One region of the Rhizobium sp. YTU87027 genome, then DNA from elsewhere that is predicted to be linked to it. Evidence: riboswitches for the same ligand, from Rfam matches in the RefSeq annotation. Region 1 holds a riboswitch; the other holds the start of a gene.

Evidence for each region. A riboswitch is a leader RNA that binds a small molecule or an ion and turns the genes downstream of it on or off. The one in region 1 is predicted to bind thiamine pyrophosphate.
Region 2: it holds a riboswitch for thiamine pyrophosphate, as region 1 does, so the genes downstream of both, thiM (hydroxyethylthiazole kinase) here and thiB (thiamine ABC transporter substrate binding subunit) in region 1, are expected to answer to the same signal.

Annotation. Positions count from the first base shown of each region.
Region 1 is NZ_CP098440.1:3,242,186-3,258,308, reverse strand. Features, by position in the region: gene NBG89_RS16150 (ABC-F family ATP-binding cassette domain-containing protein) at 1-733, opposite strand, end outside; gene NBG89_RS16145 (thiamine diphosphokinase) at 737-1,387, opposite strand; gene NBG89_RS16140 (MarR family winged helix-turn-helix transcriptional regulator) at 1,436-1,966, opposite strand; gene NBG89_RS16135 (MDR family MFS transporter) at 2,086-3,618, shown strand; TPP riboswitch at 3,678-3,789, shown strand; gene thiB (thiamine ABC transporter substrate binding subunit) at 3,836-4,864, shown strand; gene thiP (thiamine/thiamine pyrophosphate ABC transporter permease ThiP) at 4,864-6,498, shown strand; gene NBG89_RS16120 (thiamine ABC transporter ATP-binding protein) at 6,491-7,207, shown strand; gene NBG89_RS16115 (M48 family metalloprotease) at 7,455-8,999, shown strand; gene NBG89_RS16110 (RNA polymerase factor sigma-32) at 9,051-9,914, opposite strand; gene NBG89_RS16105 (CarD family transcriptional regulator) at 10,296-10,868, opposite strand; gene fdxA (ferredoxin FdxA) at 11,267-11,605, opposite strand; gene NBG89_RS16095 (RNA-binding S4 domain-containing protein) at 11,800-12,204, opposite strand; gene NBG89_RS16090 (helicase-related protein) at 12,209-15,247, opposite strand; gene NBG89_RS16085 (DUF3309 family protein) at 15,762-15,917, shown strand; gene NBG89_RS16080 (YMGG-like glycine zipper-containing protein) at 15,945-16,123, shown strand, end outside.
Region 2 is NZ_CP098441.1:1,353,552-1,369,674, reverse strand. Features, by position in the region: gene NBG89_RS25340 (c-type cytochrome) at 204-518, shown strand; partial or broken gene NBG89_RS25335 (haloacid dehalogenase) at 564-804, opposite strand; gene NBG89_RS25330 (hypothetical protein) at 872-1,204, opposite strand; gene NBG89_RS25325 (universal stress protein) at 1,410-2,243, shown strand; gene NBG89_RS25320 (universal stress protein) at 2,320-3,132, shown strand; gene NBG89_RS25315 (heavy metal translocating P-type ATPase) at 3,129-4,994, opposite strand; gene NBG89_RS25310 (ArsR/SmtB family transcription factor) at 5,129-5,560, opposite strand; gene NBG89_RS25305 (peroxiredoxin) at 5,557-6,204, opposite strand; gene NBG89_RS25300 (MBL fold metallo-hydrolase) at 6,315-7,253, shown strand; gene NBG89_RS25295 (YeeE/YedE family protein) at 7,260-7,688, shown strand; gene NBG89_RS25290 (DUF6691 family protein) at 7,688-8,128, shown strand; gene NBG89_RS25285 (sulfite exporter TauE/SafE family protein) at 8,163-8,954, shown strand; gene NBG89_RS25280 (PepSY domain-containing protein) at 9,168-9,434, shown strand; gene NBG89_RS25275 (cytochrome b/b6 domain-containing protein) at 9,436-10,002, shown strand; gene NBG89_RS25270 (response regulator transcription factor) at 9,999-10,676, shown strand; gene NBG89_RS25265 (sensor histidine kinase) at 10,673-12,022, shown strand; gene NBG89_RS25260 (hypothetical protein) at 12,293-12,889, shown strand; TPP riboswitch at 13,091-13,187, shown strand; gene thiM (hydroxyethylthiazole kinase) at 13,238-14,041, shown strand; gene thiE (thiamine phosphate synthase) at 14,038-14,673, shown strand; gene thiD (bifunctional hydroxymethylpyrimidine kinase/phosphomethylpyrimidine kinase) at 14,670-15,500, shown strand; gene NBG89_RS25240 (ABC transporter substrate-binding protein) at 15,837-16,123, shown strand, end outside.

The DNA.
Region 1 (16,123 bases):
TATTGCGCTTGCGTCGGGCAGTGACGCCGTAGCGCAGCCAATGCTCTTCGCGCTCGATCGCCTTGCCGAGCTTGTGTTGCTCGAGTTCTTCCGCTTCCAGAACCTGGTCACGCCAGGCTTCGAAATGCGCAAAGCCCCTGTCGAGCCGCCGCGATGTGCCGCGGTCTAGCCAGACGGTCGCAGTCGAGACCTTCTCGAGGAAGCGGCGGTCGTGGGAGATCAGGACGAGTGCGCTGCGGCTCTTCTGCAGTTCGCCTTCCAGCCATTCGATGGTCGGCAGATCGAGATGGTTGGTCGGCTCATCAAGGAGAAGGATGTCGGGTTCCGGCGCGAGAACGCGCGCAAGCGCGGCGCGGCGCGCCTCGCCGCCCGAGAGGTTTTTGGGGTCTTCCTCGCCGGTCAGCCCAAGGTGTGAGAGGAGATAAGTCACGCGGTAGTGATCGTCACCAGGACCAAGCCCCGCTTCGGCATAGGCCTGTACGGTATTGAAGCCTGCGAAATCCGGGGCCTGTTCCAGATAGCGGACAGTCGAGGAGGGATGGCGGAAGACCTCACCCGATTGCGCTTCGACGAGGCCGGCGGCGATTTTCAGCAGCGTCGACTTCCCGGAGCCGTTGCGGCCGACGAGGCAGATCTTGTCTCCGGGTTCCACCTGCAGGGCCGCGCCGGCAAGCAATGGCGTGCCACCGAAGCTGAGGAAGATGTCATCGAGTTTCAGAATGGGAGGCGCCAAAGATCAGACTCCGGAAAGGTCATAGGGGCGGGCGAGCACAATGGCGCGGCCGCTCTCAAGCGAAAAGCGCACCTTGCCCTTCGCGACATTGGAAATGGTACGCGACGAGCCGAAGGGCAAATGGAAATCGGCCAGCGGGTAGCGCGCGTTTTCGATCGTCAGGCCGCGCAGTTCGCTGAAGCCAGGAACCGAAAAGAGGCTGTCAGGCGGCAGGTCCAGCTCGATTGCGCCGCCAACTAGCGGCACTGCCTCCTCGCTGCCGGACGTCAGGAGCACGTCATAACCCTGTTCTGCGAGGCTGACCGCATAGAGCAGGTGCTGAATGGCATGATCGGAACGCTCACCCGCAAGGGCTCCCGCCAAGACGAGACGTTTTGCACCGCGCGCAATCGCTTCCGAGACGGCAATCTCGCCATCAGTGGACGCCTTCGCGGCGGGATAAGGTTGCCTGGGCACGCCGGGAAAAGCCCCCTCGAGATCCGCAGGCGTCGAGTCGAAATCACCGACCCACAACTCTGGAACGACACCGAGTGCTGCCGCATGACGCATTCCCCCGTCGGCGGCAATGAAACGGCTGCCCGAGATGGCATTTCGCAGGCGATCGGTTATCTGCAGCTCGCCGCCAAGGAGAATGGTGAAGGTGGATTGGTTCATGCGCACTGCCCTTAGCGCAAAGCAGGGGGGAAGGGAAAGGGCCGCAGCTCAGCCTTCGTCGGCGATATCCTTGATGCGGGCCTCAAAAACACTCTCGAAGCCGGAAATGAACTTCTCGAACAGCTCCCCGAACGCCTCGATCTCTTCGGGCTTCCAGTCCCTGACCACCTCGGAAACGAATGTGAGCTTTTGCGCACGTATCTCTGATAACAGCCTCTGTCCAAGTGGCGTCATCACGACGATAATCCGCCGCGCATCCGCTTGAGATGCCTTTCGCCGCAGAATGTTCCGCCCCACCATCTCCGCGACGATGCGGCTTGCGCGCGACGGGTCGATCCGCATCATTTCGGCAATCGTTCCAACCGTTACGTCGCCAACCTCATGCGCGCGCCGCACCGCGTCCAGCACGTCGAGGTGGGACAGTTCAAGCCCGGGCGCCACACTTTGGATGGCGAGCCTCCCGATCAGTCTGCGCCCGGTCATCAAGCGCATGCGGGTCATGCTTTGACCAATGCGCAGGATGTCCGGTTCGTGGGTCTCGGCCTCGGTGTCGGTCAGGTTCGTCAAGCTCTCGTTCATTGCGGAAACATAGCATCTCAGGCGGCAAATGAGAATATGCCGATGTCAAACAGGTGACATTGACAAATATATGCTAACAGCACATAAATGGCCACTCCCTAATCTGGAACGACGCTTTCATGGACACTCAAATTGCTGCAGCGCCGCTTGTGACGGATCATCGCCGGCGGTTCATCCTCTTCCTTTTCCTGATGGCCGCCATGTTCATGGCGACACTCGACAACCAGATTGTCGCAACGGCTCTGCCGACGATCGTCGGAGAGTTCGGCCACCTCGAGCGGTTCAGTTGGGTTGGCTCGGCGTATCTGCTCGCCGTGAGCGCGGTGATGCCGCTTTACGGCAAGCTCGGCGACCTCTTCGGCCGCAAGTACGTGATGATGGCCGCGATCATGATCTTCACGGTCGGCTCCGCCGTCTGCGGGCTGGCAATATCGATGAACACGCTGATTGCGGCCCGCGTGCTGCAGGGACTTGGCGGGGGCGGCATCATGGTGTCGATCTTCGCCGTCAACGCGGACCTGTTCGAGCCGCGCGAACGTGCGCGGTACCAGAGCTATTCCAGCCTTGTGTTGATGGCATCCGGTGCGATCGGGCCCGTTCTCGGTGGTGCGATGAGCGATCTTTTCGGCTGGCGCTCAATCTTCCTCGTCAACGTTCCGATCGGTTTCGTCGTCCTTGTCGGTCTGGCTTCGATGCTGCCTTACCGGAAGCCCAACCGCCGTCCGAAGATCGATTACGCCGGCGCCCTGCTGCTCGCCTTGACGACGGCAAGCATCGTTCTGGCCGCCGATGGCGCACAGGTCTTCGGCTCGTTGGTTGCGCCGCAAAATCTAGCCATCATGGCGCTTGGCGTAGCGGCGGTCATTGGTTGGATTTTCGTCGAGCGTCGCGCTGCAGAACCGATCGTTCCCTTGTCTCTGTTTCGCAATTCCACGTTCAGCCTGTTGCTTGTTATGTCTGTCATGAGTGGTGCGATCGGTATTGGCATGGTCAATTATTTTGCGTTGTTCCTGCAAACGACGACCGGTCTTTCACCGTCGGCGGCTGGAGCGTTCTTTATTCTTCTGACCGGCGGCATCGTTTGCGGGTCGCTCTCCGCGGGCCGCATCATTTCCATGACCGGACGCTACAAGCCGTTCGCGATCGCAAGCCTGACCTGCAGTGCCATCGCATTCGTGCTGCTCACGCAGGTTCATGTCGGGACACCGGTGATGCTGATCGGGGCGGTAATGGCTCTCCACGGCTTCGGCGTCGGCCTCGCACAGCAGGTGCCGGTGATCGGTGTTCAGAATGCCGCCCCGGCGCGCGACGTTGGCGCCGCAACGGGATCGGTGACGCTGTCACGCATGGGCGGCGCATCGATCGCCATCTCCATTTACGGGGCGATCGTCGGTTCGCGGCTCGGCAAGACGGGTGCTTCCATTCCGGGGGTAACCGACATCGAGCAACTGACTCCAAAGATGTTGGCCGCTTTGCCGGAGCAGGCGCGCCAGGCCGTTGCAGACGCCTATGCCAATGCGTTCACGCCGCTTTTCATGACATCTTGCGCGATCGCTCTCATTGGCCTTTGCGCGGCGGTGATGCTGAAGCCGACGCAGTTGCCGCGGGTGACAGAGGTGCGGCGGGCGGCAAGTGCCGAAGCCGCCGAGTAAATGCCGAGCGCGGCCTAGGGCCACCACTTGCAAGACGCCAAGCGTGGCGATACATCTCAAACGCTCTAACGGGGTGCCCCGTGCCATTAGGCATGCGGCTGAGAGGCTGAAAGCCAACCCGCGGAACCTGATCCGGCTAACACCGGCGGAGGGATTAGACGCGTGACATCTGGCACCGCCCTTTTCCCCTTCAAGCAAAAACCAGAGGAGAGGTGCCATGTTCAAATTCAAGTTCAAGAGCCGTTCGCTGCTTGCTACGGCTTTGGTCGCGACTGTCGGCCTGGCCGGTGCAGGCGCGCAGGCGGCAGACAAGACGCTCACCATTTACACCTACGAAAGCTTCACATCCGAATGGGGTCCGGGTCCGAAGGTTAAGGAAGCATTCGAGAAGACCTGCGGCTGCAGCGTCAATTTCGTCAGCGTGGCCGATGGCGTGGCCTTGTTGTCGCGCCTCAAACTCGAAGGCGCCGGCACGAAGGCCGATGTCGTGCTCGGCCTGGATACGAATCTGACCACGGAAGCGAAAGCAACCGGCCTGTTCGATGCGAGCGGTGTCGATGTTGGCGCGCTTAAAGTGCCTGGGAACTATAAAGACGACGTATTCGTGCCTTACGACTATGGCCACTTTGCCGTCATCTACGACACTCAGACGATCAAAAATCCTCCGAAAAGCATGAAGGATCTGGTTGAGGGCGATCCTTCGCAAAAGATCGTCATAGAGGATCCGCGCACCTCGACACCAGGGCTCGGTCTCTTGCTGTGGGTGAAGTCTGTTTACGGCGATAAGGCGCCTGAGGCTTGGGCAAAACTCAAGAAGCGGGTGCTGACGGTGACCCCCGGCTGGTCGGAAGCTTATGGGCTTTTCACCAAGGGTGAGGCGCCGATGGTACTCTCCTACACGACCTCACCTGCCTACCACATGGTCGCGGAAAATACGGACCGTTATCAGGCGGCCGCATTTTCAGAAGGCCATTACATACAGATCGAGGTGGCAGGCCTGCTTAAGAATGCGCCCGACAAGGAGCTTGCGCGTGAGTTCCTGAAGTTCATGGTGACGCCGGGCTTCCAAGATACCATTCCGACCAACAACTGGATGATGCCAGTTGCCGCGACGTCACAGCCGCTGCCGGATGCGTTCGGCAAGCTCGTGAATCCGTCAAAGACCTTTCTGATGAGCTCGGATGACGTCGCCGAAAACCGCAAGGCCTGGGTCGATGAGTGGCTGGCTGCCATGAGCATAAATTGATGCTTCCGACTAAGACGGAGATGCGACATGCGATGCTGGGCGGGGCTGCGAGCCTCGCCGGCATTGCCGTTTTCGTCGGCCTTGCAATCTTTGCCTTGCTTCTCTCGAACGATACCTCGTCCATTCTGACGGCGGTGTTCGAGCCATACGTCCTGCGGGTCCTTCGTTTCACGTTGTTGCAGGCCCTATTCTCGACGCTGCTCTCCATCGCTTTCGCAATTCCGGTCGCACAAGCCCTGGCGCGTCAGCGGCATTTCCCCGGCCGTATCTGGATCATTCGCCTCATGGCGGTGCCGATGGGGCTCCCTGTTCTGATCGGGGCCCTTGGGTTGATCGGAATCTGGGGACGGCAGGGCATCCTGAACTCGGTGCTGCTCAAGCTTGGTATGGCGGAACCGATCAGCATATACGGGCTTTCTGGAATACTGCTGGCGCATGTTTTTTTCAACATGCCGCTCGCTTGCCGCCTGATGCTGGCGGCACTGGAACGCGTGCCAGCGGAATATTGGCTGATGGCGAGTGGTCTCGGCATGCGGCCTGGCTCGATTTTCCGCTTCGTTGAATGGCCGGTTCTGCGCTCGGTCATTCCCGGCATCGCGGGCCTGATCTTCATGCTGTGCGCCACGAGTTTCACGCTGGTGCTGACGCTGGGTGGTGGACCAGCCGCGACGACCGTCGAGGTCGCCATCTATCAATCGCTGCGCTTCGATTTTGATCCAGGCAGGGCCGTCGCGCTCTCCCTGCTCCAGATCGTTATTACAGCTGTGATCCTTGGGGCGCTGTCGTTTCTTCCGGCCCCGAGGGATGAGGGGACGACGGCCGGTAAGGCCGTCAGGCGCCCGGATGGGGGACTGCCGGGTGCGCGGCTTATGGATGGCAGCGTCCTGCTGCTTGCCATTCTGTTTCTGGGCTTGCCTTTGATGTCAGTGGTTTTCGCAGGCCTTCGGTCTGATCTCATGAAGCTGTTGCGCGAACCTATTTTCTGGCAGTCGGCAGGCACCAGCCTTGCCATCTCGATCTCCGCGGCGGTCCTCGCTTTGCTGATCTCGATGATGCTGGTGAGTGCGCGCCGGGCGGTGCTTCTCCGACGTCCAGGGGTCTCGGGTGCGGGAGCATTCTTTGCCGCCATGGGTGGCGCGTCGTCGCTGGTCTTGCTCGTGCCACCGATCGTCCTTGCGACGGGCTGGTTTCTCGCGCTGAGAAGCTTCAGTGACGTGAGCGCAGCCGCTCCTCTGCTGATTGTTGCGATCAACGCTTTGATGTCTCTGCCCTTTGTGATGCGCGTTCTCGAGCCCGCTTTCATCGTTCATAAACGCCGGACGCAAAAACTTGCGGCGAGCCTCGGTGTCACAGGTTGGGTGCAGCTACGTCTCATCGACATGCCCGCCCTGTTCAAGCCTATCCTCACGGCATTTTCATTCGCGATGGCGCTGTCGCTCGGCGACCTCGGCGCCGTCGCGCTGTTCGGTTCGGATAGTTTCGTCACGCTGCCTTGGCTCGTATATAGCCGCATGGGGAGCTATCGGACGAACGATGCGGATGGGTTGGCGCTGATCCTTGGTATCGTCTGCCTGCTGCTGACGATCGCCGGCACCATGGGGCCTGCGCGGCGAGAGGTGGCTCTCCATGGGTGATCCGCAGTTCTCGGTCGAGATGCGCGATGTCGGTCTCCAACTTGGCGCGCAAGAGTTTCACTTCGATTGCCGGCTTCCCGCCGGTGCGGTGATTGCAGTGACGGGCGCATCGGGGGCTGGCAAGTCGACGTTCCTGAACCTGCTTGCCGGCTTCGACACGGCCATTCGAGGGCGGATTCTGATCGCGGGAAAAGATGTAACCGGCGAGCATCCGGCCCGACGCGCCGTCTCGCTCGTATTCCAGGACAATAATCTGTTCGCGCATCTCGATGTTTTTACTAACATCGGCCTTGGCATTGACCCGGCAATGAAACTCATGGCTGCTGATCGGCAATCGATCATGTCTTCGCTTGAAAAGGTGGGGCTCGCCGGTTTTGAGCGGCGAATGCCGGGGACGCTCTCCGGCGGGGAGCGGCAGCGCGTGGCCTTCGCGCGTGCTCTTGTTCGCAATCGCCCAGTGCTTCTGCTTGACGAGCCCTTCGCGGCGCTTGATCCCGGCTTGAGAAATGGAATGGCAGCGCTGCTGCTCGACATGCATCGCGAGACCGGCAATACCGTCGTCGTCGTGTCGCATGATCCTGACGAGGTCAGACGCATCGCAGACTTCGGCCTTTTTATCGAAGACGGCAGGATTGTCGTGGCCGCTCCGATGGATGAATTTCTGGGCCACGAGGATCATCCCGGATTGGCGCAATTTCTCCGCAGTTGACGAATCTGGCAGCTGCAACGGCACTTTCGCCATAATTTGAGGCGACCGAGGGAACTCGAAAGCACGTTAGGCTTGCTAAAATACAACGGCGCCACATTTAGTCAGAGTCTCGCTATGCAACCGATGCGGAAATCAGTTACAGCAAAGACTTGTGTCCCCGATTGTGCAGTGCAAGAACGGGGACGGACGCCTGTTGAATCACCATGAGACCGACCGGGTCGCGGAAGCGGACCGGCCGACAAGCAAAATGACTTGGAGAGCCAGACTGGACAGTATGCCGACGTGGAAATTCCCCGCGCCTTCCAGTGATTTGCTCTCGTCTGCGTGCCGCTTGGTACAACGGGTGTCATTTGTGTGTGCGACAAGCGTTGCGTTGTACGGCTGCCAATCCATTCTCGAGCAGTCCTATCAGCCAAGTGTTGCACCCTCCTCCAATCCGCAGATCGTCGATGAAGTGCAGAAGAACGATCCGCGCGCTGCCATGGGCGCCCGCGAGCATCCGCGCATCGTCGCGAGCTATGGCGGTGAATACAAGGACGCTAAGACCGAGCGCTTGGTTGCCCGTATCGCGGGCGCACTGACGGCGGTCTCGGAGAATCCGAGTCAGTCCTATCGCATCACCATCCTGAACTCGCCGGCTATCAACGCGTTTGCCTTGCCCGGCGGCTATCTCTATGTGACGCGTGGCTTGCTGGCGCTTGCCAACGACGCCTCCGAGGTCGCTGCTGTTCTTTCGCATGAGATGGGCCACGTTACCGCAAATCATGGCATCGAACGGCAGAAGCGCGAGGAAGCGGAAGTTATCGCCAGCCGTGTCGTTGCCGAAGTGTTGTCGAGCGACATTGCCGGAAAGCAGGCCCTGGCGCGTGGCAAGCTGCGACTGGCAGCGTTCTCGCGGCAACAGGAACTGCAGGCAGACGTGATCGGCGTCCGCATGCTCGGCGAAGCGGGCTACGATCCCTATGCTGCTGCGCGGTTCTTGGATTCCATGGCTGCCTATAGCCGTTTCATGTCGGTCGATCCTGAGGCGGATCAGAGCCTCGACTTCCTGTCCAGCCATCCGAACTCGGCACAGCGTATCGAACTTGCGCGCGACCATGCGCGTGCTTTCGGTCAGGAAGGCAAGGTTGGCGACACGGGCAGGGACTACTATCTCGACGGAATCGACGGCCTACTTTACGGCGACAGTCCGGAGGAAGGGTATGTGCGCGGTCAGACCTTCCTGCACGGTGGTCTCGGTATTCGCTTCGACGTGCCTCCTGATTTCAAGATCGACAACAAGGTCGAGGCGGTCATGGCGACCGGTCCCGGCGATGTTGCTATCCGTTTTGACGGCGTCGCTGATAATCAGAACCAGAGCCTGACGAACTACATCTCGAGCGGTTGGGTTACCGGCCTTGATCCGTCGACCATTCAGCAGATCACGGTCAATGGAATGGAGGCCGCGACGGCGCGGGCGAGCGCAGATCGCTGGGACTTCGACGTCACCGTCATCCGCAACAACGCACAGATCTTCCGGTTCCTGACGGCCGTGCCGAAGGGTAGCGCGACGCTGCAGCAAACCGCCGATGTATTGCGGGCAAGCTTCCGCCGCATGACCCCGGAAGAAACGGCTTCCTTGAAGCCATTGCGGGTCAGGGTCGTCAAAGTACGGCCGGGCGAGAACATCACGACGCTTGCTGCGCGGATGATGGGCACGGATCGCAAGCTCGATCTCTTCAAGCTTATCAATGCTTTGCCGACGGGTGCCTCCGTTTCTCCGGGCGACCGCGTCAAGATTATCGCGGAATAAAAAGAGGCCCGGCTTTCACCGGGCCAGTTCCATCACTGGGAGTAAGCTCTTTTAGGCGGATGCGGCCATATAGGGGTCCGCGCTGACGAGCGCGCTGCGCAGTTTCTCCATCGCCCGGCTTTCAATCTGCCGGACGCGTTCCTTGGAAATGCCGAGATCCGCGCCGAGTTCCTCAAGCGTAGCGCCGTCTTCCGCGAGCCGCCGGGCGCTGATGATCTTCATTTCACGCTCATTGAGGTGCTTTAGGGCAGAAGCGAGCCAGTTGCGGCGACGCTCGCCGTCGATCATGTTCGATACCTGCTCATCAGGCAGAGGCTCATCGCTGACGAGGAAGTCCATCTTCTCGGCGCTGTCGGCATCGCCGGAAACCGAAGGTGCCTGTAGCGAGGCGTCATTGCTTGAAAGTCTGGCATCCATCGTCTGGACGTCTGAAAGGCTGACGCCGAGCGCGGCCGCGATCTCCTGGTGGATGGATTGGAGCGTGAGCTGCGTGTCGCCCCTGGCGAGCTTGGCGCGCAGACGACGAAGATTGAAAAACAGAGCCTTCTGGGCAGAACTCGTACCACCGCGAACAATCGACCAGTTGCGAAGGATGTAGTCCTGAATGGAGGCTCGGATCCACCAGCTTGCATAAGTGGAGAAGCGGACATCACGCTCCGGCTCGAAGCGTGCCGCAGCCTCTAGCAGGCCGACGTAGCCCTCCTGCACAAGGTCGCTCATCGGCAGGCCAAAGTTACGAAATTTACCCGCCATGGAGATGACGAGGCGCATATGGGCCATGGCGATCTGATTGCGGGCGCCACGGTCATCATTGTTCTTCCAGCGGATTGCGAGATCGTGTTCCTCTTCGCGGGCAAGGTAGGGAGCCGCCATGGCGATTTTAATCATGCGCCGGTCTGCTGACATGTTCTTCATATCGGTCTCCTGAATTCAGGCGTGACGTGACGCCAAAAAAGGGCAAAGAATCCTTGCTTCCGGACATCGCTGCCCAGACCAAATTCATGTCTTGAACGTATAAAGGCCCCGAACTCTGGACGTTTCCAGACGGGGCCCTAGCTTAGGGTTATGCGCCGGTAATACGGCCGGGTAGGACCAGTTTCTTCAAGTTGCCGGATAGGCAGAACGTGGAAGGCATGATCCGCTCCTCATCGAACGTTTACAGGGATGCGAGCGTTCGAGGGTGATGTCAGTTCCCGACGCGGTCCGCAGCTACATCCTTGAAACGCGCGAGCACTGAAAAAGTTCCAATAAAAAACCCGGCGCTAGGCCGGGTTTTTTGCAGAAAAAACAGAAAGCTTACGCAGCTTCATCCTGAGATTCGTCTTCTTCGATTGCCTTGCCGCGCTTCGGACCCTTGTTAAGGTTGGTCTCTACGAGGCGGACAGCTTCGGTTTCCGACATCTTGTTCACGGCAGCGATTTCGCGTGCCATGCGGTCAAGAGCAGCTTCATAAAGCTGACGTTCGGAATAGGACTGTTCCGGCTGGTTCTCGGCGCGATAGAGGTCGCGGACAACTTCAGCGATGGAAATGAGGTCGCCGGAATTGATCTTGGCATCATATTCCTGGGCGCGACGGGACCACATGGTACGCTTGACGCGCGCCTTGCCCTGCACAACCTTCAACGCACGCTCGACGAAATCGGTTTCGGAGAGCTTACGCATGCCGATGCTCATGGCCTTAGCGACCGGCACTTTCAGGCGCATCTTGTCCTTCTCAAAATCGATAACGAAAAGTTCAAGCTTCATGCCTGCTACTTCTTGCTCTTCGATGGCGCTGATGGTACCGACGCCATGTGCGGGGTACACGATCGATTCACCGGTCTTGAAGCCGTGACGTGCGGAAGAAGGTTTTTTCTGCTGGGTCGTCATTCTATTCAAACACTCCCTGTTACGCTTCCGGCTGCAGCCGGAGCCGGGTCAGTCAGGCCCGGATGAGACGGTCAGATCCGTCGGGTGACTTACTTCTGGTCCCACTGGACAAAAACAAACACATCCATGCGCACAAGCTTAGAACCTCACGGCTCAAGGCGTTGATATGTCACGGAAACCGCGTTTTTGGATTTGTTTTGCTTTCGTGGTGGTTTGGGCATGCTTCATGCCGCAAATGGATCAGTATGAGGAAGCTATCACAAAAATATGAGGAAATCAATAATTTACTGCGGCTGAGTCATGCGCGCAACACATGACACCCATATGCCGCAGGCACACTTCAGCTATTTTTCTTGGTCACTGAACCCGGTTTCAGGCCTAAGCTTGGAACTCTAGTATCAGTCGCCGGCTCCTGGCTTCTCCGAGAAGTACTTCTCGAACTTGCCGCTTTCGCCGTCCATTTCCTTTGCTTCGGGCATGGCATCCTTCTTGACCGTGATGTTCGGCCAGATGCTGGCATACTCGGCGTTGATCTTGAGCCACTTGTCGAGGCCTGGCTCCGTGTCCGGCTTGATCGCCTCGGCGGGACATTCCGGCTCGCAAACACCACAGTCGATGCACTCGTCAGGATGGATGACGAGGAAGTTTTCGCCTTCATAGAAGCAGTCAACGGGGCAGACTTCCACGCAGTCGGTATATTTGCAGCGAATGCAATTGTCGGTCACGACATAGGTCATGAAGAACTCCAGGACTTCCATACAATGGGGCCGGGCAACCTGGAACGTCGCGCGTTTCCCCCAACCGGAAAGGAAGCGGTGAGATGCTTGGGAGGCAGTCACGCTATCCGGCAAGTTGATTGTCACGTATCGGCTTTATCTGCGGATTTCAAGAATAAAGAAATCGCAAAACCCCGCAGTTCGGACAGAGTTTTCTAATCCTCGTCCGACATCAGCTTGTCGATTGCACGGCGTTCCTTTTTTGTGGGTCGCCCTGCTCCCGTTGCCCGCATTGCCTGCTCATAAGGTGTGAGGCGCTTCACCTCGTCGGGTGGCGGCGTCAGATCCTCATAAAGCAGCCGGGCTTCCTCATAGGGGCCGCGTCGCTCACCGCCTGATTTGACGATGAGGACAACATCTCGCCGCTCGAGCGCCAGTTCGACCCTGTCGCCCACCTTGACCATCTGACTCGGCTGAAGGGCACGCTCGCCGTTAATCCTGACATGCCCGGATTGAATATGGCTTTGTGCCAGCGAGCGCGATTTAACCATGCGCGTGAAGAACAGCCACTTGTCGATGCGTTGCCGCGAACCGCTTCCTGGCTGTGTCTCCCCGCCCATCCGCTTACTTTTTCATTTGCTCCTTCAAGGCAGCGAGCTTCGCGAAAGGAGAATCCGGATCGATCGGCTTTTCCTTACGCGGGGGCTTTGCCTCGAAGCGCAACGGCTGTGGGCCGCCACGGTTGTTGTTGCGATCCTTGCGGTCGCCACGGTCCTGACGGTCGCCGCGCTGCTCGTTGCGGTCGCCGCGTCCCTGATGTGGCTTGCCGCCATCCTTGCCATGATGCTGGCGATTGCCGTCGCGGCCTTCTCCACCTGCACCGCCCTGGCGGCGATGGTCGGATCCGCGGTCCTGGCCGCGATTGTTGCCGCCACGGCGTTCGCCTGGGTTGCGAGCCTGGCGCTGATTGTCCGTACGGCCACCGAGGCGCCAGAGAAGAACAGGCTTCGGCTCCTCCGCTTCTTCGGAGTTTGCGGCGACCGGTTGTTCGGTAGCCACCGCTTCAACAACACCTGGAGCTTCCGAAGCGGTTTCTTCCGATGCGCTGTCGGCATCGTCGTGATCCGCCTTCTCTGCATTGTCCTCAGCCGTAGTCTCGGTTGCGGGCGTTGCTGCAGCGTCTTGGGCCGACAGATGGGCGGCCGCCTCCTCTGCCTTAACAGCATCGGCGCGATAGCCGAGTCCCTTCAGGATCTCTTCCATGTCCTCCAACGTTGCGCCAAGGATCGAAAGCATGGCGGTCGTCGTCGTGAAACGGCGCCCGTCATATGCGCCTTCCGGACGATTGGCCTGGCCCGGCTTCCACTGGAGCAGAGGGCGAATGATATCGGCCAGACGCTCCAGGATGTCGATGCGCACTGCACGTTTGCCAAGGAACCGGAAGCCGGCCAGCTTGTAGAAGGTGCGCTCGAAACCTGGATCGGTGACAACCGACGTGCGGCCTGCGGCCAGCACGGGAATGAGATCGCCATAGCCGGGCTTGTCGAGACCGTCGTTCTTCAGTGCCCAGAGGAGCGTGATGAGCTCTGCCGGGGCGGGTTTCAGAAGGGCGGGGACGAAGATGTGGTAGGCGCCGAACCGGACACCGTAGCGGCGCATCGAAGCGCGCGCATCCTGATCCAGCGACTTTACCTCTTCAGTCACATCGCGCCGGAACAGCACGCCGAGGTTCTCGACGAGCTGAAATGCCAGGCCCTTTGCCAGACCCTGCAGATCCTCCGCGCGAGACAGGTCATCAAGCGGTTTCAGAACGGTGCTGATATGATGATTTACAAAGCGCTCGATACGAGCGGCCACGTGGTCGCGGGCATTGCCGGTCAGCTGCTCATCGGCGAGGATGATGACGCGCGGACGCATGACATGATCGCTGCCTGTCAGGCGCGCCACCGGGTCGCCCAACCAGCGGATCGAACCGTCGGAGCTGATCGCGAGATCGCCATTGCCGGCTGCATGGAGGCGAGCCGCGCGTGCCTCGAATTCCAGAGCGAGCGCCTTCTGCGAGGCAGACTGAACGGCCTTAGCGTCCGGTCCCTCCGCTCCCGAAATGGGCGTGAACCGGAATCCCGACAGTTGCCCCACATGATGTCCTTCAACGAAGACATCGCCATTTACACTGATTTCAGCTTCCAGCATCGCATTCTCTCTCAGGCGCTTCATGAGCACAGATGTCCTGCGATCAACAAAGCGTTTCGTCAACCTTTCATGTAACGCATCGGACAATCGATCTTCGATTTCCCGCGTCTTTTCCTGCCAGTGTGTCGGATCGGCAAGCCAATTGGGCCGATTCGATACATAGGTCCAAGTCCTTATCTGCGCGATTCGCGCCGAAAGCGTGTCAATCTCACCGTCTGTTCGATCCGCGCGATGCACCTGCTCGGCAAGGAAGTCCTCGTTTACCGTGCCATAGCGGACGAGATCGGAAAAGAGGGTGGAAATCAGATCGGCGTGTTGGGCCGGTGCGATGCGTCGATAGTCCGGAAGCGCACAGGCCTCCCACAACTTCTCGACGCGCGCCGGGTTATTGGCAAGATCGATGATTTCGGGGTAGCGCGACAGGTGCTCCAGCGCTTGCTGGTCGACGGCGGGCAGAGCGCGTGTCAGGCCGGAGACCGTCGGACCGGTCTCAAGGCTCGTGCGCAACGCGTGAAGCGAGCCGAAGTCGAGGTTCTTGGTACGCCACTGCAGCACCTTCACATTGTCGAACTCGTGGCCTTCGATGCGTTCGACCAGTTCCTCATCAAAGGGATCGACCTGGCCGGTGACACCAAACGTCCCGTCGCGAACATGCCGTCCGGCGCGGCCGGCAATCTGCCCGAGCTCGGCGGGATTGAGATTGCGAAACTGATAGCCGTCGAATTTGCGATCTTGCGCGAAGGCGACATGATCGACGTCAAGATTGAGACCCATACCGATCGCGTCCGTTGCGACCAGATATTCCACGTCTCCGGCTTGATAGAGCGCTACCTGCGCATTGCGGGTGCGTGGACTGAGAGCTCCGAGAACGACTGCTGCTCCGCCGCGCTGTCTGCGGATCAACTCGGCAATCGCATAGACTTCGTCGGCGGAGAACGCGACGATCGCCGAGCGTTGCGGCAGGCGAGTGATCTTCTTCTGACCCGCATAGAACAGGTGGGAAAGGCGCGGCCGTTCGACGACGGTGATTCCGGGGAGCAGTTGCTGCAGGATCGGGCGCATGGTACCGGCGCCGAGCAACAGCGTTTCGTCGCGGCCGCGCAAGTGAAGAATACGGTCCGTGAAGATGTGTCCTCGCTCGAGGTCACCGGCGAGTTGAACTTCATCGATAGCGACGAAAGCGGCTTTGGTCTCGCGTGGCATTGCCTCGACAGTACAGACCGAAAAGCGGGCGTTGGGAGGTGATATCTTCTCTTCGCCCGTCACCAACGCAACGTTTTGAACCCCGACCTTTTCGGCGACACGTGTATAGACCTCACGCGCCAGCAGCCGTAGCGGCAGCCCGATCACGCCGGTGCCATGAGCAACCATGCGCTCAATGGCATAATGCGTCTTGCCGGTATTGGTTGGTCCGAGCACCGCGGTTACTCCGCGCCCACTCAGTATCATCGGCTGCGATGTCAGTGTCATGGTCCTGCAGATGAGGCGAGGGTGCCCCAGATCAAGTCAGCTCCTCTCCGAAGCAGACAACACATGGACAGCCATTGCCCTAAACGCAAGTGCTGATTTGAATTTACTCTGCGGTTTCTGTTGCGCGAAAAGCTTGCAGATTGCTCGTTTTGCGATTCGGAACAGCTTGAGAACGAATCGGAGACGAATCGCTGACTCCGGCTGATTCAGTGTTTGTTCACGGCTAAGTATTGATTTTGAATCACTTTTTCCCACAAGATGCTGAATCGCGAGATTCGCGCTATACGTGCGACTCGCTTTGCATCCGGGCTGTCAACAGCCCTTGGCGGAAAATCGACGATCCATTTGGGCTCGAGTCTCGCCTGATGATGTCAACGTTACTCACCGGAAGCGAAAACGGGGCCTGATTGAGTGGTTTTCCCGCCAAAGTGGAACGGTTGATACATTTGGAACAAAAAACGGTGATGTGTGTTTCTTGTCCATTCCAGGTGTAATGAGGCTGAGGACTTGAACCATGCTTGGCACGATACTTCTGATTATCCTTATTCTGCTGTTGATCGGCGCCTTACCGAATTGGGGCTATAGCCGCGGATGGGGCTATGGACCTTCGGGCGGTTTGGGGCTAGTTCTCCTGATTATTATTATTCTTGTGCTGCTCGGTCGTATCTAAACGACGGAAAAAACTGGGAGATATGTCATGATGAAGAAGATTGTACTCATTGGCGCCCTCGTTGGCGCACTTGCTTCCTGCACGGCGACCGAGCAGGGCACCGCAATCGGTGCCGGTACAGGCGCCATTATCGGTGGTGCTGTTAGCAACAGTTGGGGTGGCGCTGCAGTGGGTGCTGTTGCCGGTGGTCTTGCTGGCGCATTGAT
Region 2 (16,123 bases), on a different replicon from region 1:
CAGCGTGCGGCACGCCACATAGAGACCAAAGTCTGGTTGGCCCGCCTCAAGGCAGCGGCGCTAGTCGCCGAGGGATGCAAATTGCGCTGTTCTAGTGGTATGTTGAGACTGCGTCTCTGAGCGCATTTCGGCCGCTCAGGATTGGTGGCCAATCCTAATGTTGTCCCAGCCAGACTCAGGGAGTACGGAGCAGGATATTGCAAATGCGAACAGCGATCGCCGTAATCATTGCAGGCACCTTTGCAGCGGTTCCGGCAGTTCACGCAGGAGATATTCAGCACGGGCGACGGATCGCGCTTGAGGTCTGCGCAACCTGCCACGCCGTCCTTTCGGGTCAAACGCGATCCGCTGTTGCCGAAGCGCCCAGTTTCGAAGCGGTGGCTGCGACGCCGGGAATGACCGCCATGGCACTTAACGTTTGGCTCACGGCGCAAAGTCATCCGACCATGCCGAATATAATACTCTCGCGGACCGATATTCAGGATGTGTCGGCTTATATCCTAAGCCTTGCGAAATAGAGACTTCTCCAATGGAGCCATAACCGTGGAATTCGTCCGCGACAAAGACACTGCACCGGGCGTCGTTGCCTTGATCGGATCGGCGATGGCGACAAGACCACCGACCTTGCCGTCGACCGTAGCGGTGACGCCCTTGCCGACGGGGCTGTCGAAGTCGCGGGCCTCACCCAGGGGCAATGCCCCTCTCCTGCGCCGCGGCGACAATGGCGGCGGCAAGGGGGTGTTCGCTGGCACGCTCGAGTGTTGCGCCCAACCTCAGGACTTCTGTACCGCTTATCTTGCCAACCGCCTGTTGAGGCAATCCCATGTAGGGGTCAGGAAGGAGTTCGTGGGGTTGGCGGGATGGACGTCTTTTAGCGCCCGACCGGCGCACGCCCACCACACATCTGGAGCTGGCCGAGGTTAGGCCGCGGCTTATCGGCTATCCCATGCCCCCTCGGGATGGCGTCGTAGAATATAAGAAACCGATATACGTCCTGCTCGAGGTCAGCGCATAGCTGAGCGTACTCGCCGAGCAGCTCTTTATCTCCCGACGTCCGCAACCATTCGAGATAAAGCACCGGCTCGCTCAAGGATTTGCGTAGGTCCTTCACGCGATGCTGCTTGCCGCGAAAGGCACGATCGGCCGGGCACGGCATCTGCAGAAGCATCCAGCCATGAGCGAAAGCATCGAATGTTTGTTGCATTCCAGGCTTCCGGTACTGCGTTTCGAGTGGAAGCTCAATATAACGGCGGTCCATCGGTTCCCTCAGCCCGGCGAATTTTAACACGTCTTCGGGAACGAAGTGCGGGCACTGCTCAATCCGAATACGGAGCACACCACTTTGACGAACATCAAAGAAACCTTCCAGGAACGCGATACGATCCAGCTATCAAGAAGGAGGCAGTGCGATGAGCATTAAAACCGTCATGTGCGTCTTCGACGTCGACCGCTGGGACCAGGACCTCAAGTTGGCCATTGAGTTTTGCGAAACACAGGGCGCCCATATGACCGCCCTCGTGATCTGCATGGGTGGCGTTCCAGCGATCGCCACCTACGAAGCAATCTCGACAACCTGGCTCGAAGGCCAACAACAGGAAATAGACCGGCTTGCCGCGGAAACGAAAGCGGTACAAGAGATCCTGGAAAGGACGGAGCTGTCCTTCGACGTCCAGGAGATCTACACAGAGTTCGCATGGGCTGAAGGAGACATCGCTCAGCATGCGCTTTACGCCGATCTCGTCCTTGTTGGAGCCCAGGCTGCTGGCAACGAGGATCTTCAGAGACGCATCATCGATGGCGCGCTGTTCGAATCTCCGACGCCGATCCTGATCAACCCACGCATGCAGGCTGTCAGCTCGTTTCCAAAGTCGATCCTGCTCGCCTGGGATTCGAGCGACGAGGCAGCGCGTGCCACCCGCCAGTCGATGGAATTCCTGAAGGGTTGTGATTCCGTGCACGTCACGATTGTTGACCCTGTCGCGAGAAGCTGGGAGAACGGCGAAGAGCCCGGATCCGATATCGCCATGTTCCTGACCCGCCACGGCGTGAAGGTCGAGGTCGATCGGGTGGCCAGCGGCGGGCGCCGCGTGGACGAAACCTTGCGCCAACATGCCACGGACGTGGCAGCCGACATGGTGGTCATGGGTGCCTACAATCACCCGCGCATACAGCAACGCCTGTTTGGAGGCGTCACCCGTTCGATGCTGAAGGACAGCCAGGTTCCGCTCTTCCTATCGCGGTAGTGGAAACTTCGAGCGACCGTGCCGGTCGGCCTGGCCGCTCGAAGCAATGAACCATGTCATGTCTCGGGAGGACGTCATGAAGCCACAGTTTCATCTGCCATTGACCACGCATCCAGAAGCGAGTTCGTTTGCGATAATCGAGAACGCCATCCAGTTTTCGTTGCATCAGGGTGCCGACCTTGTCGCCAGCCTCGCTGCCGCGCGACGCCATCGTCACGAAGTGGCCGAGACATATTCAGACGACGACGAGTTCCAGGCCGATCGCTTTGATCGGGATGTCGCAGCACAGCTCGTCAGGCATTTGCGAGAGCGGGCCGAACGGGTTGGTCTCGACGTGAGGCTTGTCCCCACTGATGCCGAGGCGATGTCGGCGACGATAAGGCTCGCCGAACTTGCTCGCGCCTACGACGTTACGATCCTGGAAAACACCGAGCTGGCGAGGCCGATCATAGAAAGTCTCGTCTTTGACAGTGGTCGCCCGCTGCTTCTCATCCCGTCGGGGGACTTCTACGGTCGCATCGACAATATCGCGATCGCGTGGGATGGGAGTGCAACGGCGGCCCGCGCGGTTTCCAGCGCGTATCCGATGATCCAATCGGCGACAAAAATGACAGTGATACACGTGTGCGCTGCAGCTCCGCGGAGCGAGGTTTTTCTTGATCGCTACGTGGAGGCTCTGAAGCATTCAGGGCTCGACGTCGCGTTGGCTGCCGTGCACAGTGACGGAGAAGCCGTCACCACCGTCATCCAGGACATCGCCATTGAGGGCCATGCCGATCTTCTTGTCGCAGGTGCCTATGGGCATTCCAAACTGCACGAAACCCTCGTCGGCGGAGTGACACGCGGCCTGCTCGACAATCTCCGTATTCCGACCCTGCTTTCTCACTAGACAAGGGCTCGAAGCGCATTCAGAACCACCGCAATGTCGATCGCCTCCTGAATGAGCGCGCCTTGAACCGGGGGCAAAAGTCCGGCTCCGGCGAATGCCATCGCGACAGTAGACAGGCCAATACCAACTGCCACGCTCTGGAGTGCAATTCGCCGCGACCGACGGGCAACCTCCAACGCAGCCACTATGCCGCTCAAACCGCTTTTGAGCAGCACCAGGTCCGCAGCCTCGGCCGCGGCGGCCAGATTGCCGCGGGCGACCGCCAGTCCGACGTCTGCTGCGGCCAGTGCCGGAGCGTCATTGACGCCGTCGCCCACCATCATCACGCTGCCCAGCGCCTTCGTCCTTAAAACGATTTCGACCTTGTCTGCCGCGCTGAGATCTGCCTCGACGGCGTCCATTCCAAGACGGTCGGCGATTGCTTTTGCGACCTCGAGCCGATCGCCGCTTGCGAGCGAAATATGCTTTATGCCGAGCGTGCGGAGATCTTCGATTGCCCGAACGGCATCCCCTCTCAGAGGGTCTTCGAAACGTATTGCCCCGAACACCCTGTCATCCACACACACGAGCGCACTGGCCGAGGCGTCGGCAACCGACATTTGCGGCTCGATGCCCTTTGCTCTGACGAAGGCAGGCCCTCCGACAAGAACACGACGCCCATCGACCATCGCCTCGACACCCTCGCCCGCCACCTCGGCTGCCCGTACGGGCTTGCTGAGCAAAAGGCGCCGACTTTGCGCTTCCTTGACGATGGCCCGGCCCAATGGGTGTGCCGATGCCAGTTCCGCTGATCCCGCCAGACGCAGCAGCGCGTCCGGGTCGTCAGTGCCGAGAACGTCAGAGACCGTCGGTTGCCCGATCGTCAGGGTTCCAGTCTTGTCGAAGACGATGGTATCGATCTTCGACAAGGCTTCGAGCACAGCTGCGCCCTTGATCAGGATTCCTCTGCGGGCCGCCTTCGATATCCCCGCTACCAAAGCCACAGGAACGGCCAGGATGAGGGGACAGGGCGTCGCGACGACGAGGACCGCCAGGAGCCTGACGCTGTCTCCCGATGCCGCCACTGCAGCCGCAGCAACGAGGAGGGTAAGCCCAAGAAACCAAAGCCCCATACGGTCGGCTACTCTGAACATCGGCGCCTTGGATTGCTTGGCCTGCTCGACCAGCCGCAGGACATGCGCATAGGTGCTGTCCTTGGCCGCCTTCGATGCGATCAGATCGAACGCGTCGCCGGCGTTCGATGCGCCGCTCAGGACCACCTCGCCCTGCAAAACCCGGGCAGGCAGCGGCTCCCCCGTCAGTGCGGACTGGTCGAGGACGGCCGTGCGCCCATCCACGGTTCCATCGACGGGAACGACATCGCCACGCCGAATGAGGAGGCGGTCTCCGGGTGAGATCGCATCAATGGGCACCTCTATGAACTCGCCGTCGCTAATACGCAGCGCACTGCGGGGCACTCGGGAAAGAAGCTCAGTCATCCCGCTTTCGGCACGACGATGCGCATAGAATTCGAGAAAGTGGCCCCCGGCATACATGACCGAAACGATCGCGCCAGCGAGGTATTGGCCGAACCATAGCGCCGTGGCCATGGCCAAGGCGGCAATGAGATCAAGTCCGAACTCTTTGCGTCGAAGCTTTGAGGCAATTTCGACGAGGAGACAAGACAGCACCAGGAGGATGCCCGAAACGAGAAGAACGTTCGCAGTCGACCAACCGCCCAGCAGTGCAAGAAATAGACCGCTTACCAGAAATGCGAGAGCCAAACAGAAGAGGATAAGGGGCCAGTGCCGTCCGACAAGGAGCTTCGCACGCCCTGCGAATAAAGCCGGTTTCAAAGTTGATGTGGCTTCGAAGGATTGCATGGCGCGCGTCCTCCTTGAAAGCTGCGCTGCTGGAACTGCCTGTCATAGACCGAGTGGACTTTCAGCGACGTTTTAAAAAAAAGGCGCTCAGCGCACCAACCGCTCTTGCCATGGGCCTCGGCCGTCCCCGGATTTCAGTCCATCTTTTCCAGTCGCGCCCAGTGTGCCATTTCTCCAGAAAAAGCAGATCCAGCTTTCCCGCGCGATTGTCGCGCGACGGGACTGGCCGGGGCGATCGGCATGCCGGTCGCCGGCGTAACCTTGCAGAACATTTGCATGAGCATGTTCATGACGAGCGCGACGCGCCCATCGCAGATAGAATAGTAGACTTGGCGCGACTGGCGGCGGGTTAAGACAAGGCCTGCCTGGCGAAGTTCGGCAAGTTGCTGCGAAAGCGCCGGCTGCTTGAAACCCAACTCCTCCTGGATTTCACCGACGGCGCGCTCTCTTTGCGCGATGTAGCAAAGGAGCGTCAGCCGACTTGGGGTGCTGAACAGGCGCATGAAGTCGGCGGCCTCGACGGCCTTCTCCTGCATTTCTTCAAAAGGGAGAGGGTGACCACTCATCCGCGACGCTCCCGATAGTACCAGGAACCGCCTTCGCACGGTTCGCAGGCGTCCTCCATTGAAGCCGCAGCCGGCTCAAGCAGCGCGTCCCCATGTCTCCACCCTTCCGGAGTAAGAGCCGCTTCCCTTTCGGATGTCTGCAATGCTTCGACCAGACGAAGCAGTTCGCCAACCGATCTGCCCACGTTCATCGGATACCAAACGATGGCGCGAATGACACCTTCCGGATCGATCACGTAAGTCGCGCGCACCGTTCCGCTGTTCTCGGCAGAATTGTCCAACATCCCGTAGGCTTTCGCGATCACCATCGCCGAATCTTCGATCAGAGGGAACGGCACCTTGACGCTGAAGCTCCGTTCGATGTCACGCAGCCAGGCGACATGAGCATAAAGGCTGTCGACCGAAAGACCAAGGAGATCGCAGTTCAGTTTGGAAAAGCTATCATGGGCGCGAGCGAACGCGATGAACTCGCTGGTGCACACCGAGGTAAAGTCGGCCGGGTGAGAGAAGAACAACAGCCATCGTCCCCGGTAGCTCGAAAGGGACACTTCCCCGGCAGTCGAGCGGGCGACAAAACCAGGTGCCCTGTCGTTGATCCGCAAGGCCGCTGGCGCGGCCTCCAAATTTTCAGTCGTCGCGTTCATTTCCACCCCTGTCGACCGGCAGCACAGCCACGCTGGCATGTGTAGCAATACATACTTGCATATTTAATGTAAATATGTATATGTGCAAAAAAACTGCAAGGGAGAACCACATGCCCGGCCCGGCTATAGACACCCACCTTTCACATGCGTCCTGGATCGTCCGGCAAGCGCTTGAGGATCATTCCAAGCGGCCCGCAGTTCGCTCGTTCTTCGATCCCGCGACATTCACCGTCAGCCATGTCGTTCGCGATCAGAACTCGAAGGCCTGCGCCATCGTCGACAGCGTGCTCGACTTCGACCCGACATCCGGGCAAACGACGAACCCATCTGCTCGCGCCCTTATAGATTACGTAAAATCCGAAAGTCTGGAAGTTCTATGGCTTCTCGAGACGCATGCGCATGCCGACCACCTGTCGGCGGCGCCACTGCTGCAGGCCGAACTCGGCGGTCAGCTCGCGATCGGGCGTGAGATCGTTCGCGTCCAGGAGGTGTTCGGCAAGATCTTCAATGCCGGCACGGAGTTTCAAAGAGACGGCAGCCAGTTCGACCAACTCTTCCAGGACGGCGACCGCTTCAAGATCGGCACCCTGGATGCGACGGTTCTTCACGTTCCCGGCCACACGCCCGCTTGTCTCGCCTACGTCGTCGGCGACGCCGTCTTTCCCGGCGACACCCTGTTCATGCCCGACTATGGGACGGCGCGCTGCGACTTTCCGGGCGGTGACGCGCGCACGCTCTACCGATCGATCAAGCGCCTGACCCGGCTCCCCGACGAGGCACGCATGTTCATGTGCCATGACTACAAGGCGGCAGGTCGCGATCACTTCGCCTGGGAGACGACCGTCGGCGCCGAACGCAAGGGCAACATCCACGTGCATGAGGGGGTCAGCGAGGACGCCTTCGCCAAGATGCGAAACGATCGCGACGCCACTCTGGCGATGCCGAAGCTGATCCTCCCCTCGGTGCAGGTGAACATGCGCGCGGGCAAGCTACCGCCCGCCGAGGACAATGGCATCCATTACCTGAAGATTCCAATCAACGCACTGTAGGCGCACATGTCACACCTGAACTACATCTGGCCGCTTTCCGGCGGTCTTCTGATCGGCCTGTCAGCAGCACTTTACCTGCTGCTTGACGGTCGCATCGCCGGTATCTCCGGCTTGACCGCCTCCGCCCTCGGATGGACGGGTGCGGGCATCAGCCCGCTCGGCATCGGTTTCATTGGCGGGATCGCCGGCGGAGCGGCAATCGCGTTCACCTATTTCAGGCATGCCGAGTTGACGATTATATCGTCGCCGATGCTTCTCATTGCAGGCGGCCTGCTCGTCGGCTTCGGCACACGACTGGGCTCGGGCTGTACCAGCGGCCACGGCGTCTGCGGTCTGGCAAGACTGTCGCCGCGTTCGATCGTTGCCACAGCGACCTTCATGGTCGTTGCGGCAGCGACTGTCTACGTGATGCGCCATGTGATCGGAGGCTTGTGATGGCCAACCGCATCCTTGCTTCGATCCTCTGCGGCGTTCTCTTCGGTATTGGGCTCGTCGTATCGGATATGGTCAACCCGGCCCGCGTGCTCGCCTTTCTCGACGTCGCCGGAGACTGGGATCCGTCTCTCGCCTTCGTCATGGGCGGCGCGTTGGTCCCGTCGTCGGCAGCCTATGCGATCAAGCGATATCGGCAACGCCCGGCCTTTGATACTGAATTTCATGTTCCGACCAGCCGCTCCATAGATGCCAGCCTCGTCGTCGGCGCGGTTCTCTTCGGCCTGGGCTGGGGCCTCGTCGGTCTTTGCCCCGGCCCGGCGATCGCATCACTCGTCACCGGCCGTTGGGAGGCTGTCCTGTTCGCCGTGGCCATGATTGCAGGCATGTTCGTCTACCGCATAGCAAAATCCTGGCAAACCGCGCCGCTTCGGCTTCATTGAGCATAAGGGGCCGCCCGGCGGCTTGCGTCCATCCATGTACCTCGATCCAATGCAATATGTTCTGGGGGCCGCTTCCGGCGGCCTTGTCGGCTTGACGCTCGGGATGTTCGGCGGTGGCGGCTCGATCCTTGCCGTTCCCCTGATGGTCTATTTTGTCGGCGTTCCAAGCCCACACCTGGCAATCGGCACGAGCGCCTTTGCCGTGGCCGCCAATGCGTTCGCAAACCTCCTCGGCCATGCGCGGCTCGGCAATGTCAAATGGCGATGCGCGGGCGTCTACAGTGTCGCGGGCATCGCAGGTGCCTTCATCGGCTCGACCGTGGGCAAGATGATCGACGGACAGAAGCTGCTTGTATTCTTCGCACTTCTGATGCTCGTCGTCGGCTTCCTGATGCTTAGCAAGCGCACGGCGGAAGGCGACCCAGGAGCGCAATGCTCACGAGGCAACGTGCACAAGGTGGTCGGTTTTGGCGGACTGACGGGTGTCTTCTCCGGCTTCTTCGGTATCGGTGGTGGCTTTCTCATCGTTCCGGGTCTGATCGCCTCGACCGGAATGCCGATTCTCTTTGCGATCGGATCATCACTCGTCGCCGTCACTGCATTCGGGTTGACGACTGCGCTCAACTACGCCCTATCCGGATATGTAGACTGGTTGCTCGCAGCCGCCTTCATCGCCGGCGGCGTGGTCGGAGGATGGCTTGGTGCCAACCTCGCCCGCCATCTTTCAGCCCGCAAAGGGCTTTTGAACAGCCTGTTTGCCACCCTGATCTTCGTCGTTGCCGGCTACATGCTTTACCGAAGCCTCGCTCAGACGTTGACTGCCTGATGTCGGCGACGAGGTCGAACCTGGCCTGTCGGTCGAGTTCAAACCTCGCTGGCCTGGCCATTGCCGCGCGCAGGCTACCGACCGGTGCCGCACTGGCGCAAAGCGGCGAAACGTCGTTCGGTGGATCGTCCGCATCGGACAGGAAACCGACAGCTTTGCAGCCTTATCGATGTCCCTGTCGCCCGCAACGGGTGCTAACAGAGGATATTGTTCATGACGCTGAAACTGATCGCCGCTATCGCTATTGCATCCGCAACGCCCGCCCTTGCACTCGCAAGCCCGAGCTGCACCGTTGAACCGAAGTCCAAATGGATGTCCGAAGAAGCCATGAAGGCGAAGATCGACACCATGGGCTACAAGGTCAAGACGTTCGAGGTCACGGGCAACTGCTACGAAATCTACGGCAAGGACAAAGACGGCAATCGCGCCGAGGTCTATTTCAACCCCGTTTCTGGTGCCATTGTCCAGAAGGGTGACTGAGATGACGATGGTCTCATCGAAGAAGGAGGGCTTAGCGCCCTCCGACACTGCAAAGCGCACGATCAAGGTGTGGGATCCTGTTGTGCGCTTGTTTCACTGGACGGTGGCTGCGGCATGCATGCTCAATCTCTTCGTGCTTGAGGAGGGAAAGTACTGGCATCGCGTCACTGGATACGTCGTGGTCACCGCCATCGCCGTCCGCGTCGTCTGGGGTTTTATCGGCACGAAACACTCCCGCTTCAATGATTTCCTGCCGACGCCTTCGAAGGTGATGGATCAGATCCTGGATATCCTCAATCGCAACGAAAAGCGCTACATTGGCCACAACCCGTTGGCTTCGGTCATGATGCTGGGCCTGATGGCCTTGCTGGCGGCAACGGCGCTGACGGGCTGGATGACGACGCTCGACGCCTTCTGGGGACAAAAGTGGCTGGAGGAATTGCACGGCGCAATCGCCAACAGCATCATGGTCCTCGCTTTCGTCCATGCCGGTGTTGCCGTCATCGAAAGTTGGAGACACAGGGAAAATCTGGTCTGGTCGATGGTTACGGGTCGCAAGAAGGCATGAGGATTCTGCTGATCGAGGACAGCTCGCGGCTTCGCGACCTGCTTTGCGAAGCCATCAGGAGCGTCGGTTGGAAAATCGACGCCTTCGAAAGCGCGCAGGAAGGACGTTTCGCGCTTAAGGGCGCGCACTACGATCTTCTCCTTCTTGATCTCGGCCTGCCCGATGAGGACGGAATCGATGTTCTAAAATCACTGCGAAGTGCAAAGGTTGCAATTCCCGTTCTCGTGCTGACGGCGCGCGGTGCGATCGACGAGCGTATCGTTGGCCTCGATGCAGGCGCAGATGACTACCTTGCCAAGCCCTTCCACAATGGCGAACTGATCGCGCGTATTCGTGCCCTCATGCGGCGTGCTCCCCTCACGGCGATGCCGACATTAGAGTACGCAGACCTCCACCTTGAGATCGCGTCGCGACGCGTAACGTGCGCCGGCGCCGAAATCGCGCTCGCCCCCTCGGAGAAGGACCTGCTCGAACTTCTGATGCGCAATGGCGGCAAGGTGGTCTCCAAGATCAAGATTGAGCATGCATTTTCAGAATTCGGCGACGAAAGAAGCAGCAATGCGGTCGAGCTGGCGATCTCGAGGCTACGCAAGAAGCTCGAAGGGCATCCGACCGGCGCTTCGATCGAAACCGTCCGAGGCGTTGGCTACATGATGCGAGAGGAAGGCGCGTGAGCTCCTCACATCCTACACTCGGTGCAATCCTGACCAGACGGATTGCGTTTTTTGCAGTGCTCGCAATGATCCTGCAACTCGTCGTGATATTCTCCAACTATTATTGGAACGTCGGTGAGCTATCGCGTCTGTTTGTTGAGCAGGAAACCGAGCGCCTGGCCTCCGGTATAAGCGTGGAGGACAAAAACGTCCGCTATCAGCTTCCTGATAGCGTCAGGCAGCGCTATCAGGAGCGAGCATCCGGATACGTCGCGAGGATACGTGATGCGGCTGGCGCACTTGTGTTTTCGTCCTGCGACGACGCCTGCGAGAGCCGGTTTCTTCCAGCCGATGTCAATCCGCCGGATTTTTGGCTGAGGTCGCTGCGGCCGGGAAAGCCGTTGGCCCTTGTTGGTGGCCGTGCGTTCGCGGTTGGAAACCGACGGTTCGTCGTCGACGTCGCAACAATCGACGACCCTCAAAATGTAGTCTCCTCCGTCTTCTGGAACGAAGTCATCGAACATATGCTGGTGCCGATGAGCATCCTGCTTGTCCTGGTTCTCGGCGCCACCCTGCTCTCGGTGCGACAGGCATTGAAGCCGGTGCGTGCCGCAGCCGATGCAGCTGATGACCTTGATCCGATGGATGCACGGTCGCACCTGAATTTCGACGGGATGCCGCGCGAGGTCGCCCATCTCGCCATTGCCGTCAATCGCGCTTTCGAGCGCGTTGGCGAACTGATGACGTCACAGAAGGTTCTTACATCCGGCATAGCTCACGAAATCCGTACGCCACTTGCAGCCATAAAGCTCGAACTGGGAAACATCGACCATCCGCGTGCCCGCAAAGCGGAAGATGATCTGGATGACCTCGTACGCTTCGTCGCGGAACTAACGACGCTCGCCCGACTAGACAGCTTCGACCATGGTATCTTCGAGGCGGTCGACCTCGTCGCGCTTTCGGCCTCCGTTGTCGAGCAACTCGCACCATGGGTCTATGAGAACCGCCACTCCCTGGAGTTCAGTCCTCAAGTCGAATCCGCCCTCGTCCAGGGGGCGCCGGCGCTAATGAAGGACGCCTTGCGTAATCTCGTCGAAAACGCCGTACATCATACGCCGGCAGGCACCGGTATTCTTGTGTCCGTCAGCAGCAATATCGTTCGTGTGGAGGATCGGCATCCAGGTGGTCTGCGGCGGGACACCAGAGCGCCCGGCGGCAGTGACAACCTTGGCATCGGTTTGAAGATCGTCCGGCGGATAGCTGAATTGCATCGGGCTTCATTTCGCCAGTCCACCTCCAAGATGGGGCACGTCTTCGAGATCGTTTTTTCCGATCGACAGCCGAAACCCATGTCGCTGCGCCCTTAAGGCATGGCGACGGCCAGGATGAGAGGGAAAGACACCTGCCCGGCGACACGCGTCAGCACGCCGAAAAAGTCATGCGCGCCGATGGCGGATTCTGGCGGGGTCGCCAACTTGGGCACGGCCCGAGCCGGTCATGACGATCGCTCCCCGTTTGACGCGAGAACGCTTCAAAGGCCGGGGCCGTAGAAGGCTCTAGCGGTCGCTATTGCCCTATCGGACCGAACAGCCTGTTATGCGGTATTGCGAATCGACTTTCAAATTCGGGGGGCCCAATTGTATCGCCGCAGTCTTATTGCCATTTTAGCGCTCGCTCTTACCGCTTGCACCACAGCCACCATTGATCCGCAGAAGAAGGCCTCCATGGGCGCTGTCTATGTGGCGCCTGTGCAATTGTCCAAAGCCACTGTCTTCGGGCCAAGCGTAGGTGAGGTAAATGCAAGTTCTGGGAAAGTGCCCACCACTGTGTCAGAAGCGACATCTCGACTTCAGCGGGTCGTAGATTCGCGTGCAAACCTGCCCGAGCTCATCGGGGAGCAAGCCAGGCAAGATCTCATTGCCAAGGGATATCGCGTAGCAGACGCGGCATCAAGCGCCTCCGCCGAGCTGAAGATCAACGTGTACCACGCATTGAGCGTTCCAGTGGGCGCCAATGATGGGCGAGGGATTGCAATGACCGTCAGCGCCGAGATGGTTCGCTCATCGGATGACAAGCGGTTGATGTTCGCCGGCGAGAGCCAAATCAGGGATTCTGAAAAGAAGGGAGTTCGCATGGCACCCTACGCCGAATGGTTCACCAATGATGATTTACTCGTCGACCAGTACCGCTTGGTTGCGCGGCTACTGACAGCTCAGGCCCTTGCGGGCCTATAGGGATGTAAGAACGCGTTGGTGGCGATGTCCCGTCGAGGATATCTTCGAATGGGCACCTCTCCTACCCTTCTCGACTGCGGGTGCCGTCCAGCGTGGTCCCTCGCATCGGGCGAACGATCGGATCGACACCAATCACCAGGCTCTGCCCCCGCGAACCCATTTTATGGATGACAGCCGCGCGCTTCTCTGCGACAAGAAGCCGAAGAGAGACAGGGGCGCCTTCCGAACGGCAGGCTGAGAAGCACCCTTTGAACCTGAACCGGATAATGCCGGCGGAGGGAGTCGCTCGGGACCTCCCGCTTCCCGCGTCTGTCCCTCGCGCCTTTCTTCCCGGTCGAAAGGCACACAATGCTTGACCAAACCTCACCGGGAACCTTGCTGAGCGAATTACGAAAGCAACCGCCGCTCGTCCACTGCATCACCAACTTCGTTGCCATGAACATCGCAGCCAACGTGCTTCTGGCGACGGGCGCTTCTCCCGCCATGGTGCATGCGCAAGAAGAGGCGGGTGAATTCGCCGCAATCGCCGGCGCGCTGACAGTCAACATCGGCACACTGTCGTCGGGCTGGCTTGGCGGTATGGAGGCGGCCGCTGTCGCGGCCCGTCAGTCCGGAAGACCATGGGTTCTCGATCCGGTCGCCCATTATGCCACGAGTTTTCGTCGTACGGCCGTGGGTCGGCTGCTGGAGCTCGGCCCCGCCGTCATTCGCGGCAACGCCTCCGAAATCATCGCGCTTGCCGGCGGCGCAAGCCGCGGTCAGGGCGTCGATAGCCGTGACGGTGTCGAACAGGCCGAAGAATCCGCCCGGCTGCTTGCCAGGGCGCATGGAGCGACCGTTGCAGTGACAGGCGTCGTTGACTTTGTCACAGACGGCGAACGGGCGGCGCGCATCGAGGGCGGCTCGGCATTGATGCCTCAGGTGACCGCGCTCGGCTGTTCTTTGACCTGCCTTGTGGGAGCTTTCACAGCAGTTCGCCCGGATGCGCCTTTCGCAGCAGCGGTTGCGGCGCTTGCGACCTTTGCTGTCGCCGGCGAGATGGCAGCCGGCAAGGCAAACGGCCCCGGCTCGTTTTCACCAGCGTTCCTCGACGCGCTCGCAGCGCTCGACGCCTCCCTGCTTGATCGCGATGCCAAAGTGTTTGCCGCATGAAACACCTCGATCTTTCTCTCTACCTCGTCCTCGACCCCGACCTTTGTGCCGCCTTCGGGATGGTGGAGACTGCACGTGCCGCGGTCGCCGGCGGGGCAAAAATAGTGCAGTTGCGCGACAAGCGTGCGGACACCGCCCGCATGATCGACACCGGGCGGGCACTCCGGGCGGTTTTGTCTGGCAGTGGCGCGCGGCTTATCGTCAATGACGACGTGGAGGCGGCGATCGCAATCGGTGCCGACGGCCTGCATATCGGACAGGAGGATATCGATACGCCGACTGCCCGGGCACGGATTGGGCCGGACATGATCCTCGGGCTCTCGGTCGAGACCGAGGCGCTGGCCGCGGCGGTCGATCCGGACATCGTGGACTATGCCGGTATCGGCCCGGTATTTGCGACGCCGACGAAAGCGGACCACAAGGAGCCGATCGGTTTTGCCGGGCTTGCTCGCCTGGTGCGGATCTGTCCCGTTGCCTCAGTCGCGATCGGCGGCCTTAAGGCCGCCCATGTCGGGGATGTCTTTGCGGCCGGCGCTGACGGTCTTGCCGTCGTCTCGGCGATCTGCGGCACGCCTGACCCGGAGGCTGCGACCCGTGACATCGCCAGAAACATCAAGAAGGTTTACGGATGATCCGCAATGTTCTCTCCATAGCCGGTTCCGATCCGTCGGGTGGGGCCGGAATCCAGGCCGACTTGAAGGCATTCTCTGCCCGCAGCGTCTACGGCATGGCAGCCTTAACCGCGCTGACGGCGCAAAATACGCAGGGTGTGTCTGGTGTTCATCTGGTTCCCGCCGCCTTCGTTGCCGACCAGATCAGAGCGGTCTTTGCCGATGTGCGCATTGACGCAATCAAGATCGGCATGATTGCCAATGCAGAGATCGCCGATGCGGTGGCCGATGCGATCGAGCCTCACAAGGGTATACCGATCGTCCTTGATCCCGTCATGGTGGCCAAGGGTGGCGCTGCCCTCCTCGATCTGTCTGCGGTCGAAGTCCTTAAAGGGCGCCTGCTGCCGCTGGCGACACTGCTCACACCCAATCTGCCGGAAGCCGCAGCACTCCTGCATGGAGCGACGGCTGAGACGCGCGCGGAAATGGCGGATCAGGCGCAAAGCCTGCGGGCGCTCGGCCCCGAGGCCGTGCTGGTCAAAGGCGGCCATCTGTCTGGCCATGAGAGCCCGGACGTCCTCGCGACCACCGCAGGGCTGTGCTGGTTCGAGGCGGAGCGGATACCAACGGCGAACACGCATGGCACGGGCTGCACACTGTCGAGCGCGCTTGCAGCCGAACTTGCAAAGGGTGCCGCGCTGCCCAAGGCGGTGGCGGATGCAAAGGCCTACCTTGCCGAAGCCGTGGCGCATGCAAACACGCTGAGTGTCGGCTCCGGTCATGGGCCGGTCCAGCATTTTTTTGAATTCTGGCCGATGGCGCCCAACGGAACCGAAAAACGGCGGTAACAACCAATGGGGGCTATCCTTTGTGCGCCCCGGAGGGATGATCCCGGAGCCTTCCTTGTGCAATCGCGCATGCGAACATTATAAAAAAAGCTCAGCGTCTCCCGAGGAACCTTTCCCAGCGAGAACGCGCCTTGGCAATACGATTGATCGCAAGTAGCGCTTTGCGGAAGAGACAATCGGCCCGTTGGGACCAGCAACGCTTGATCGAGCCCTGCGAAAAAACTGGCGCGTTGAAAGCTGACTGAAAGCTCGGGCTGCTAATCCTTTTTCCACGCACCGGGCAAATATGCGTTTGGAGAGCGTTGCGCCGGTGCCATACGCAACAGGGAGGAATTCATGCGTTTTCATCGCAGCTTCGTGCGCGCTTTTTCCATGTCTGCTCTGGCCATTGCCGGGCTTTTCGCTACAACCTCGCTTGCCGGCGCATCCGAAAAGATCACTATCATGGTCGGCGGCTATGAAAAGCAGATCTATCTGCCGGCCAAGCTCACCGAAGCACTGGGTTACTTCAAGGATGAAGGGCTCGATGTCGAATTGCTCAACGAGGCCGCTGGCGTTGATGCCGAAAACCAGCTTCTCGCCGGGGCGGTCCAGGGTGTGGTTGGCTTTTATGACCACTGCGT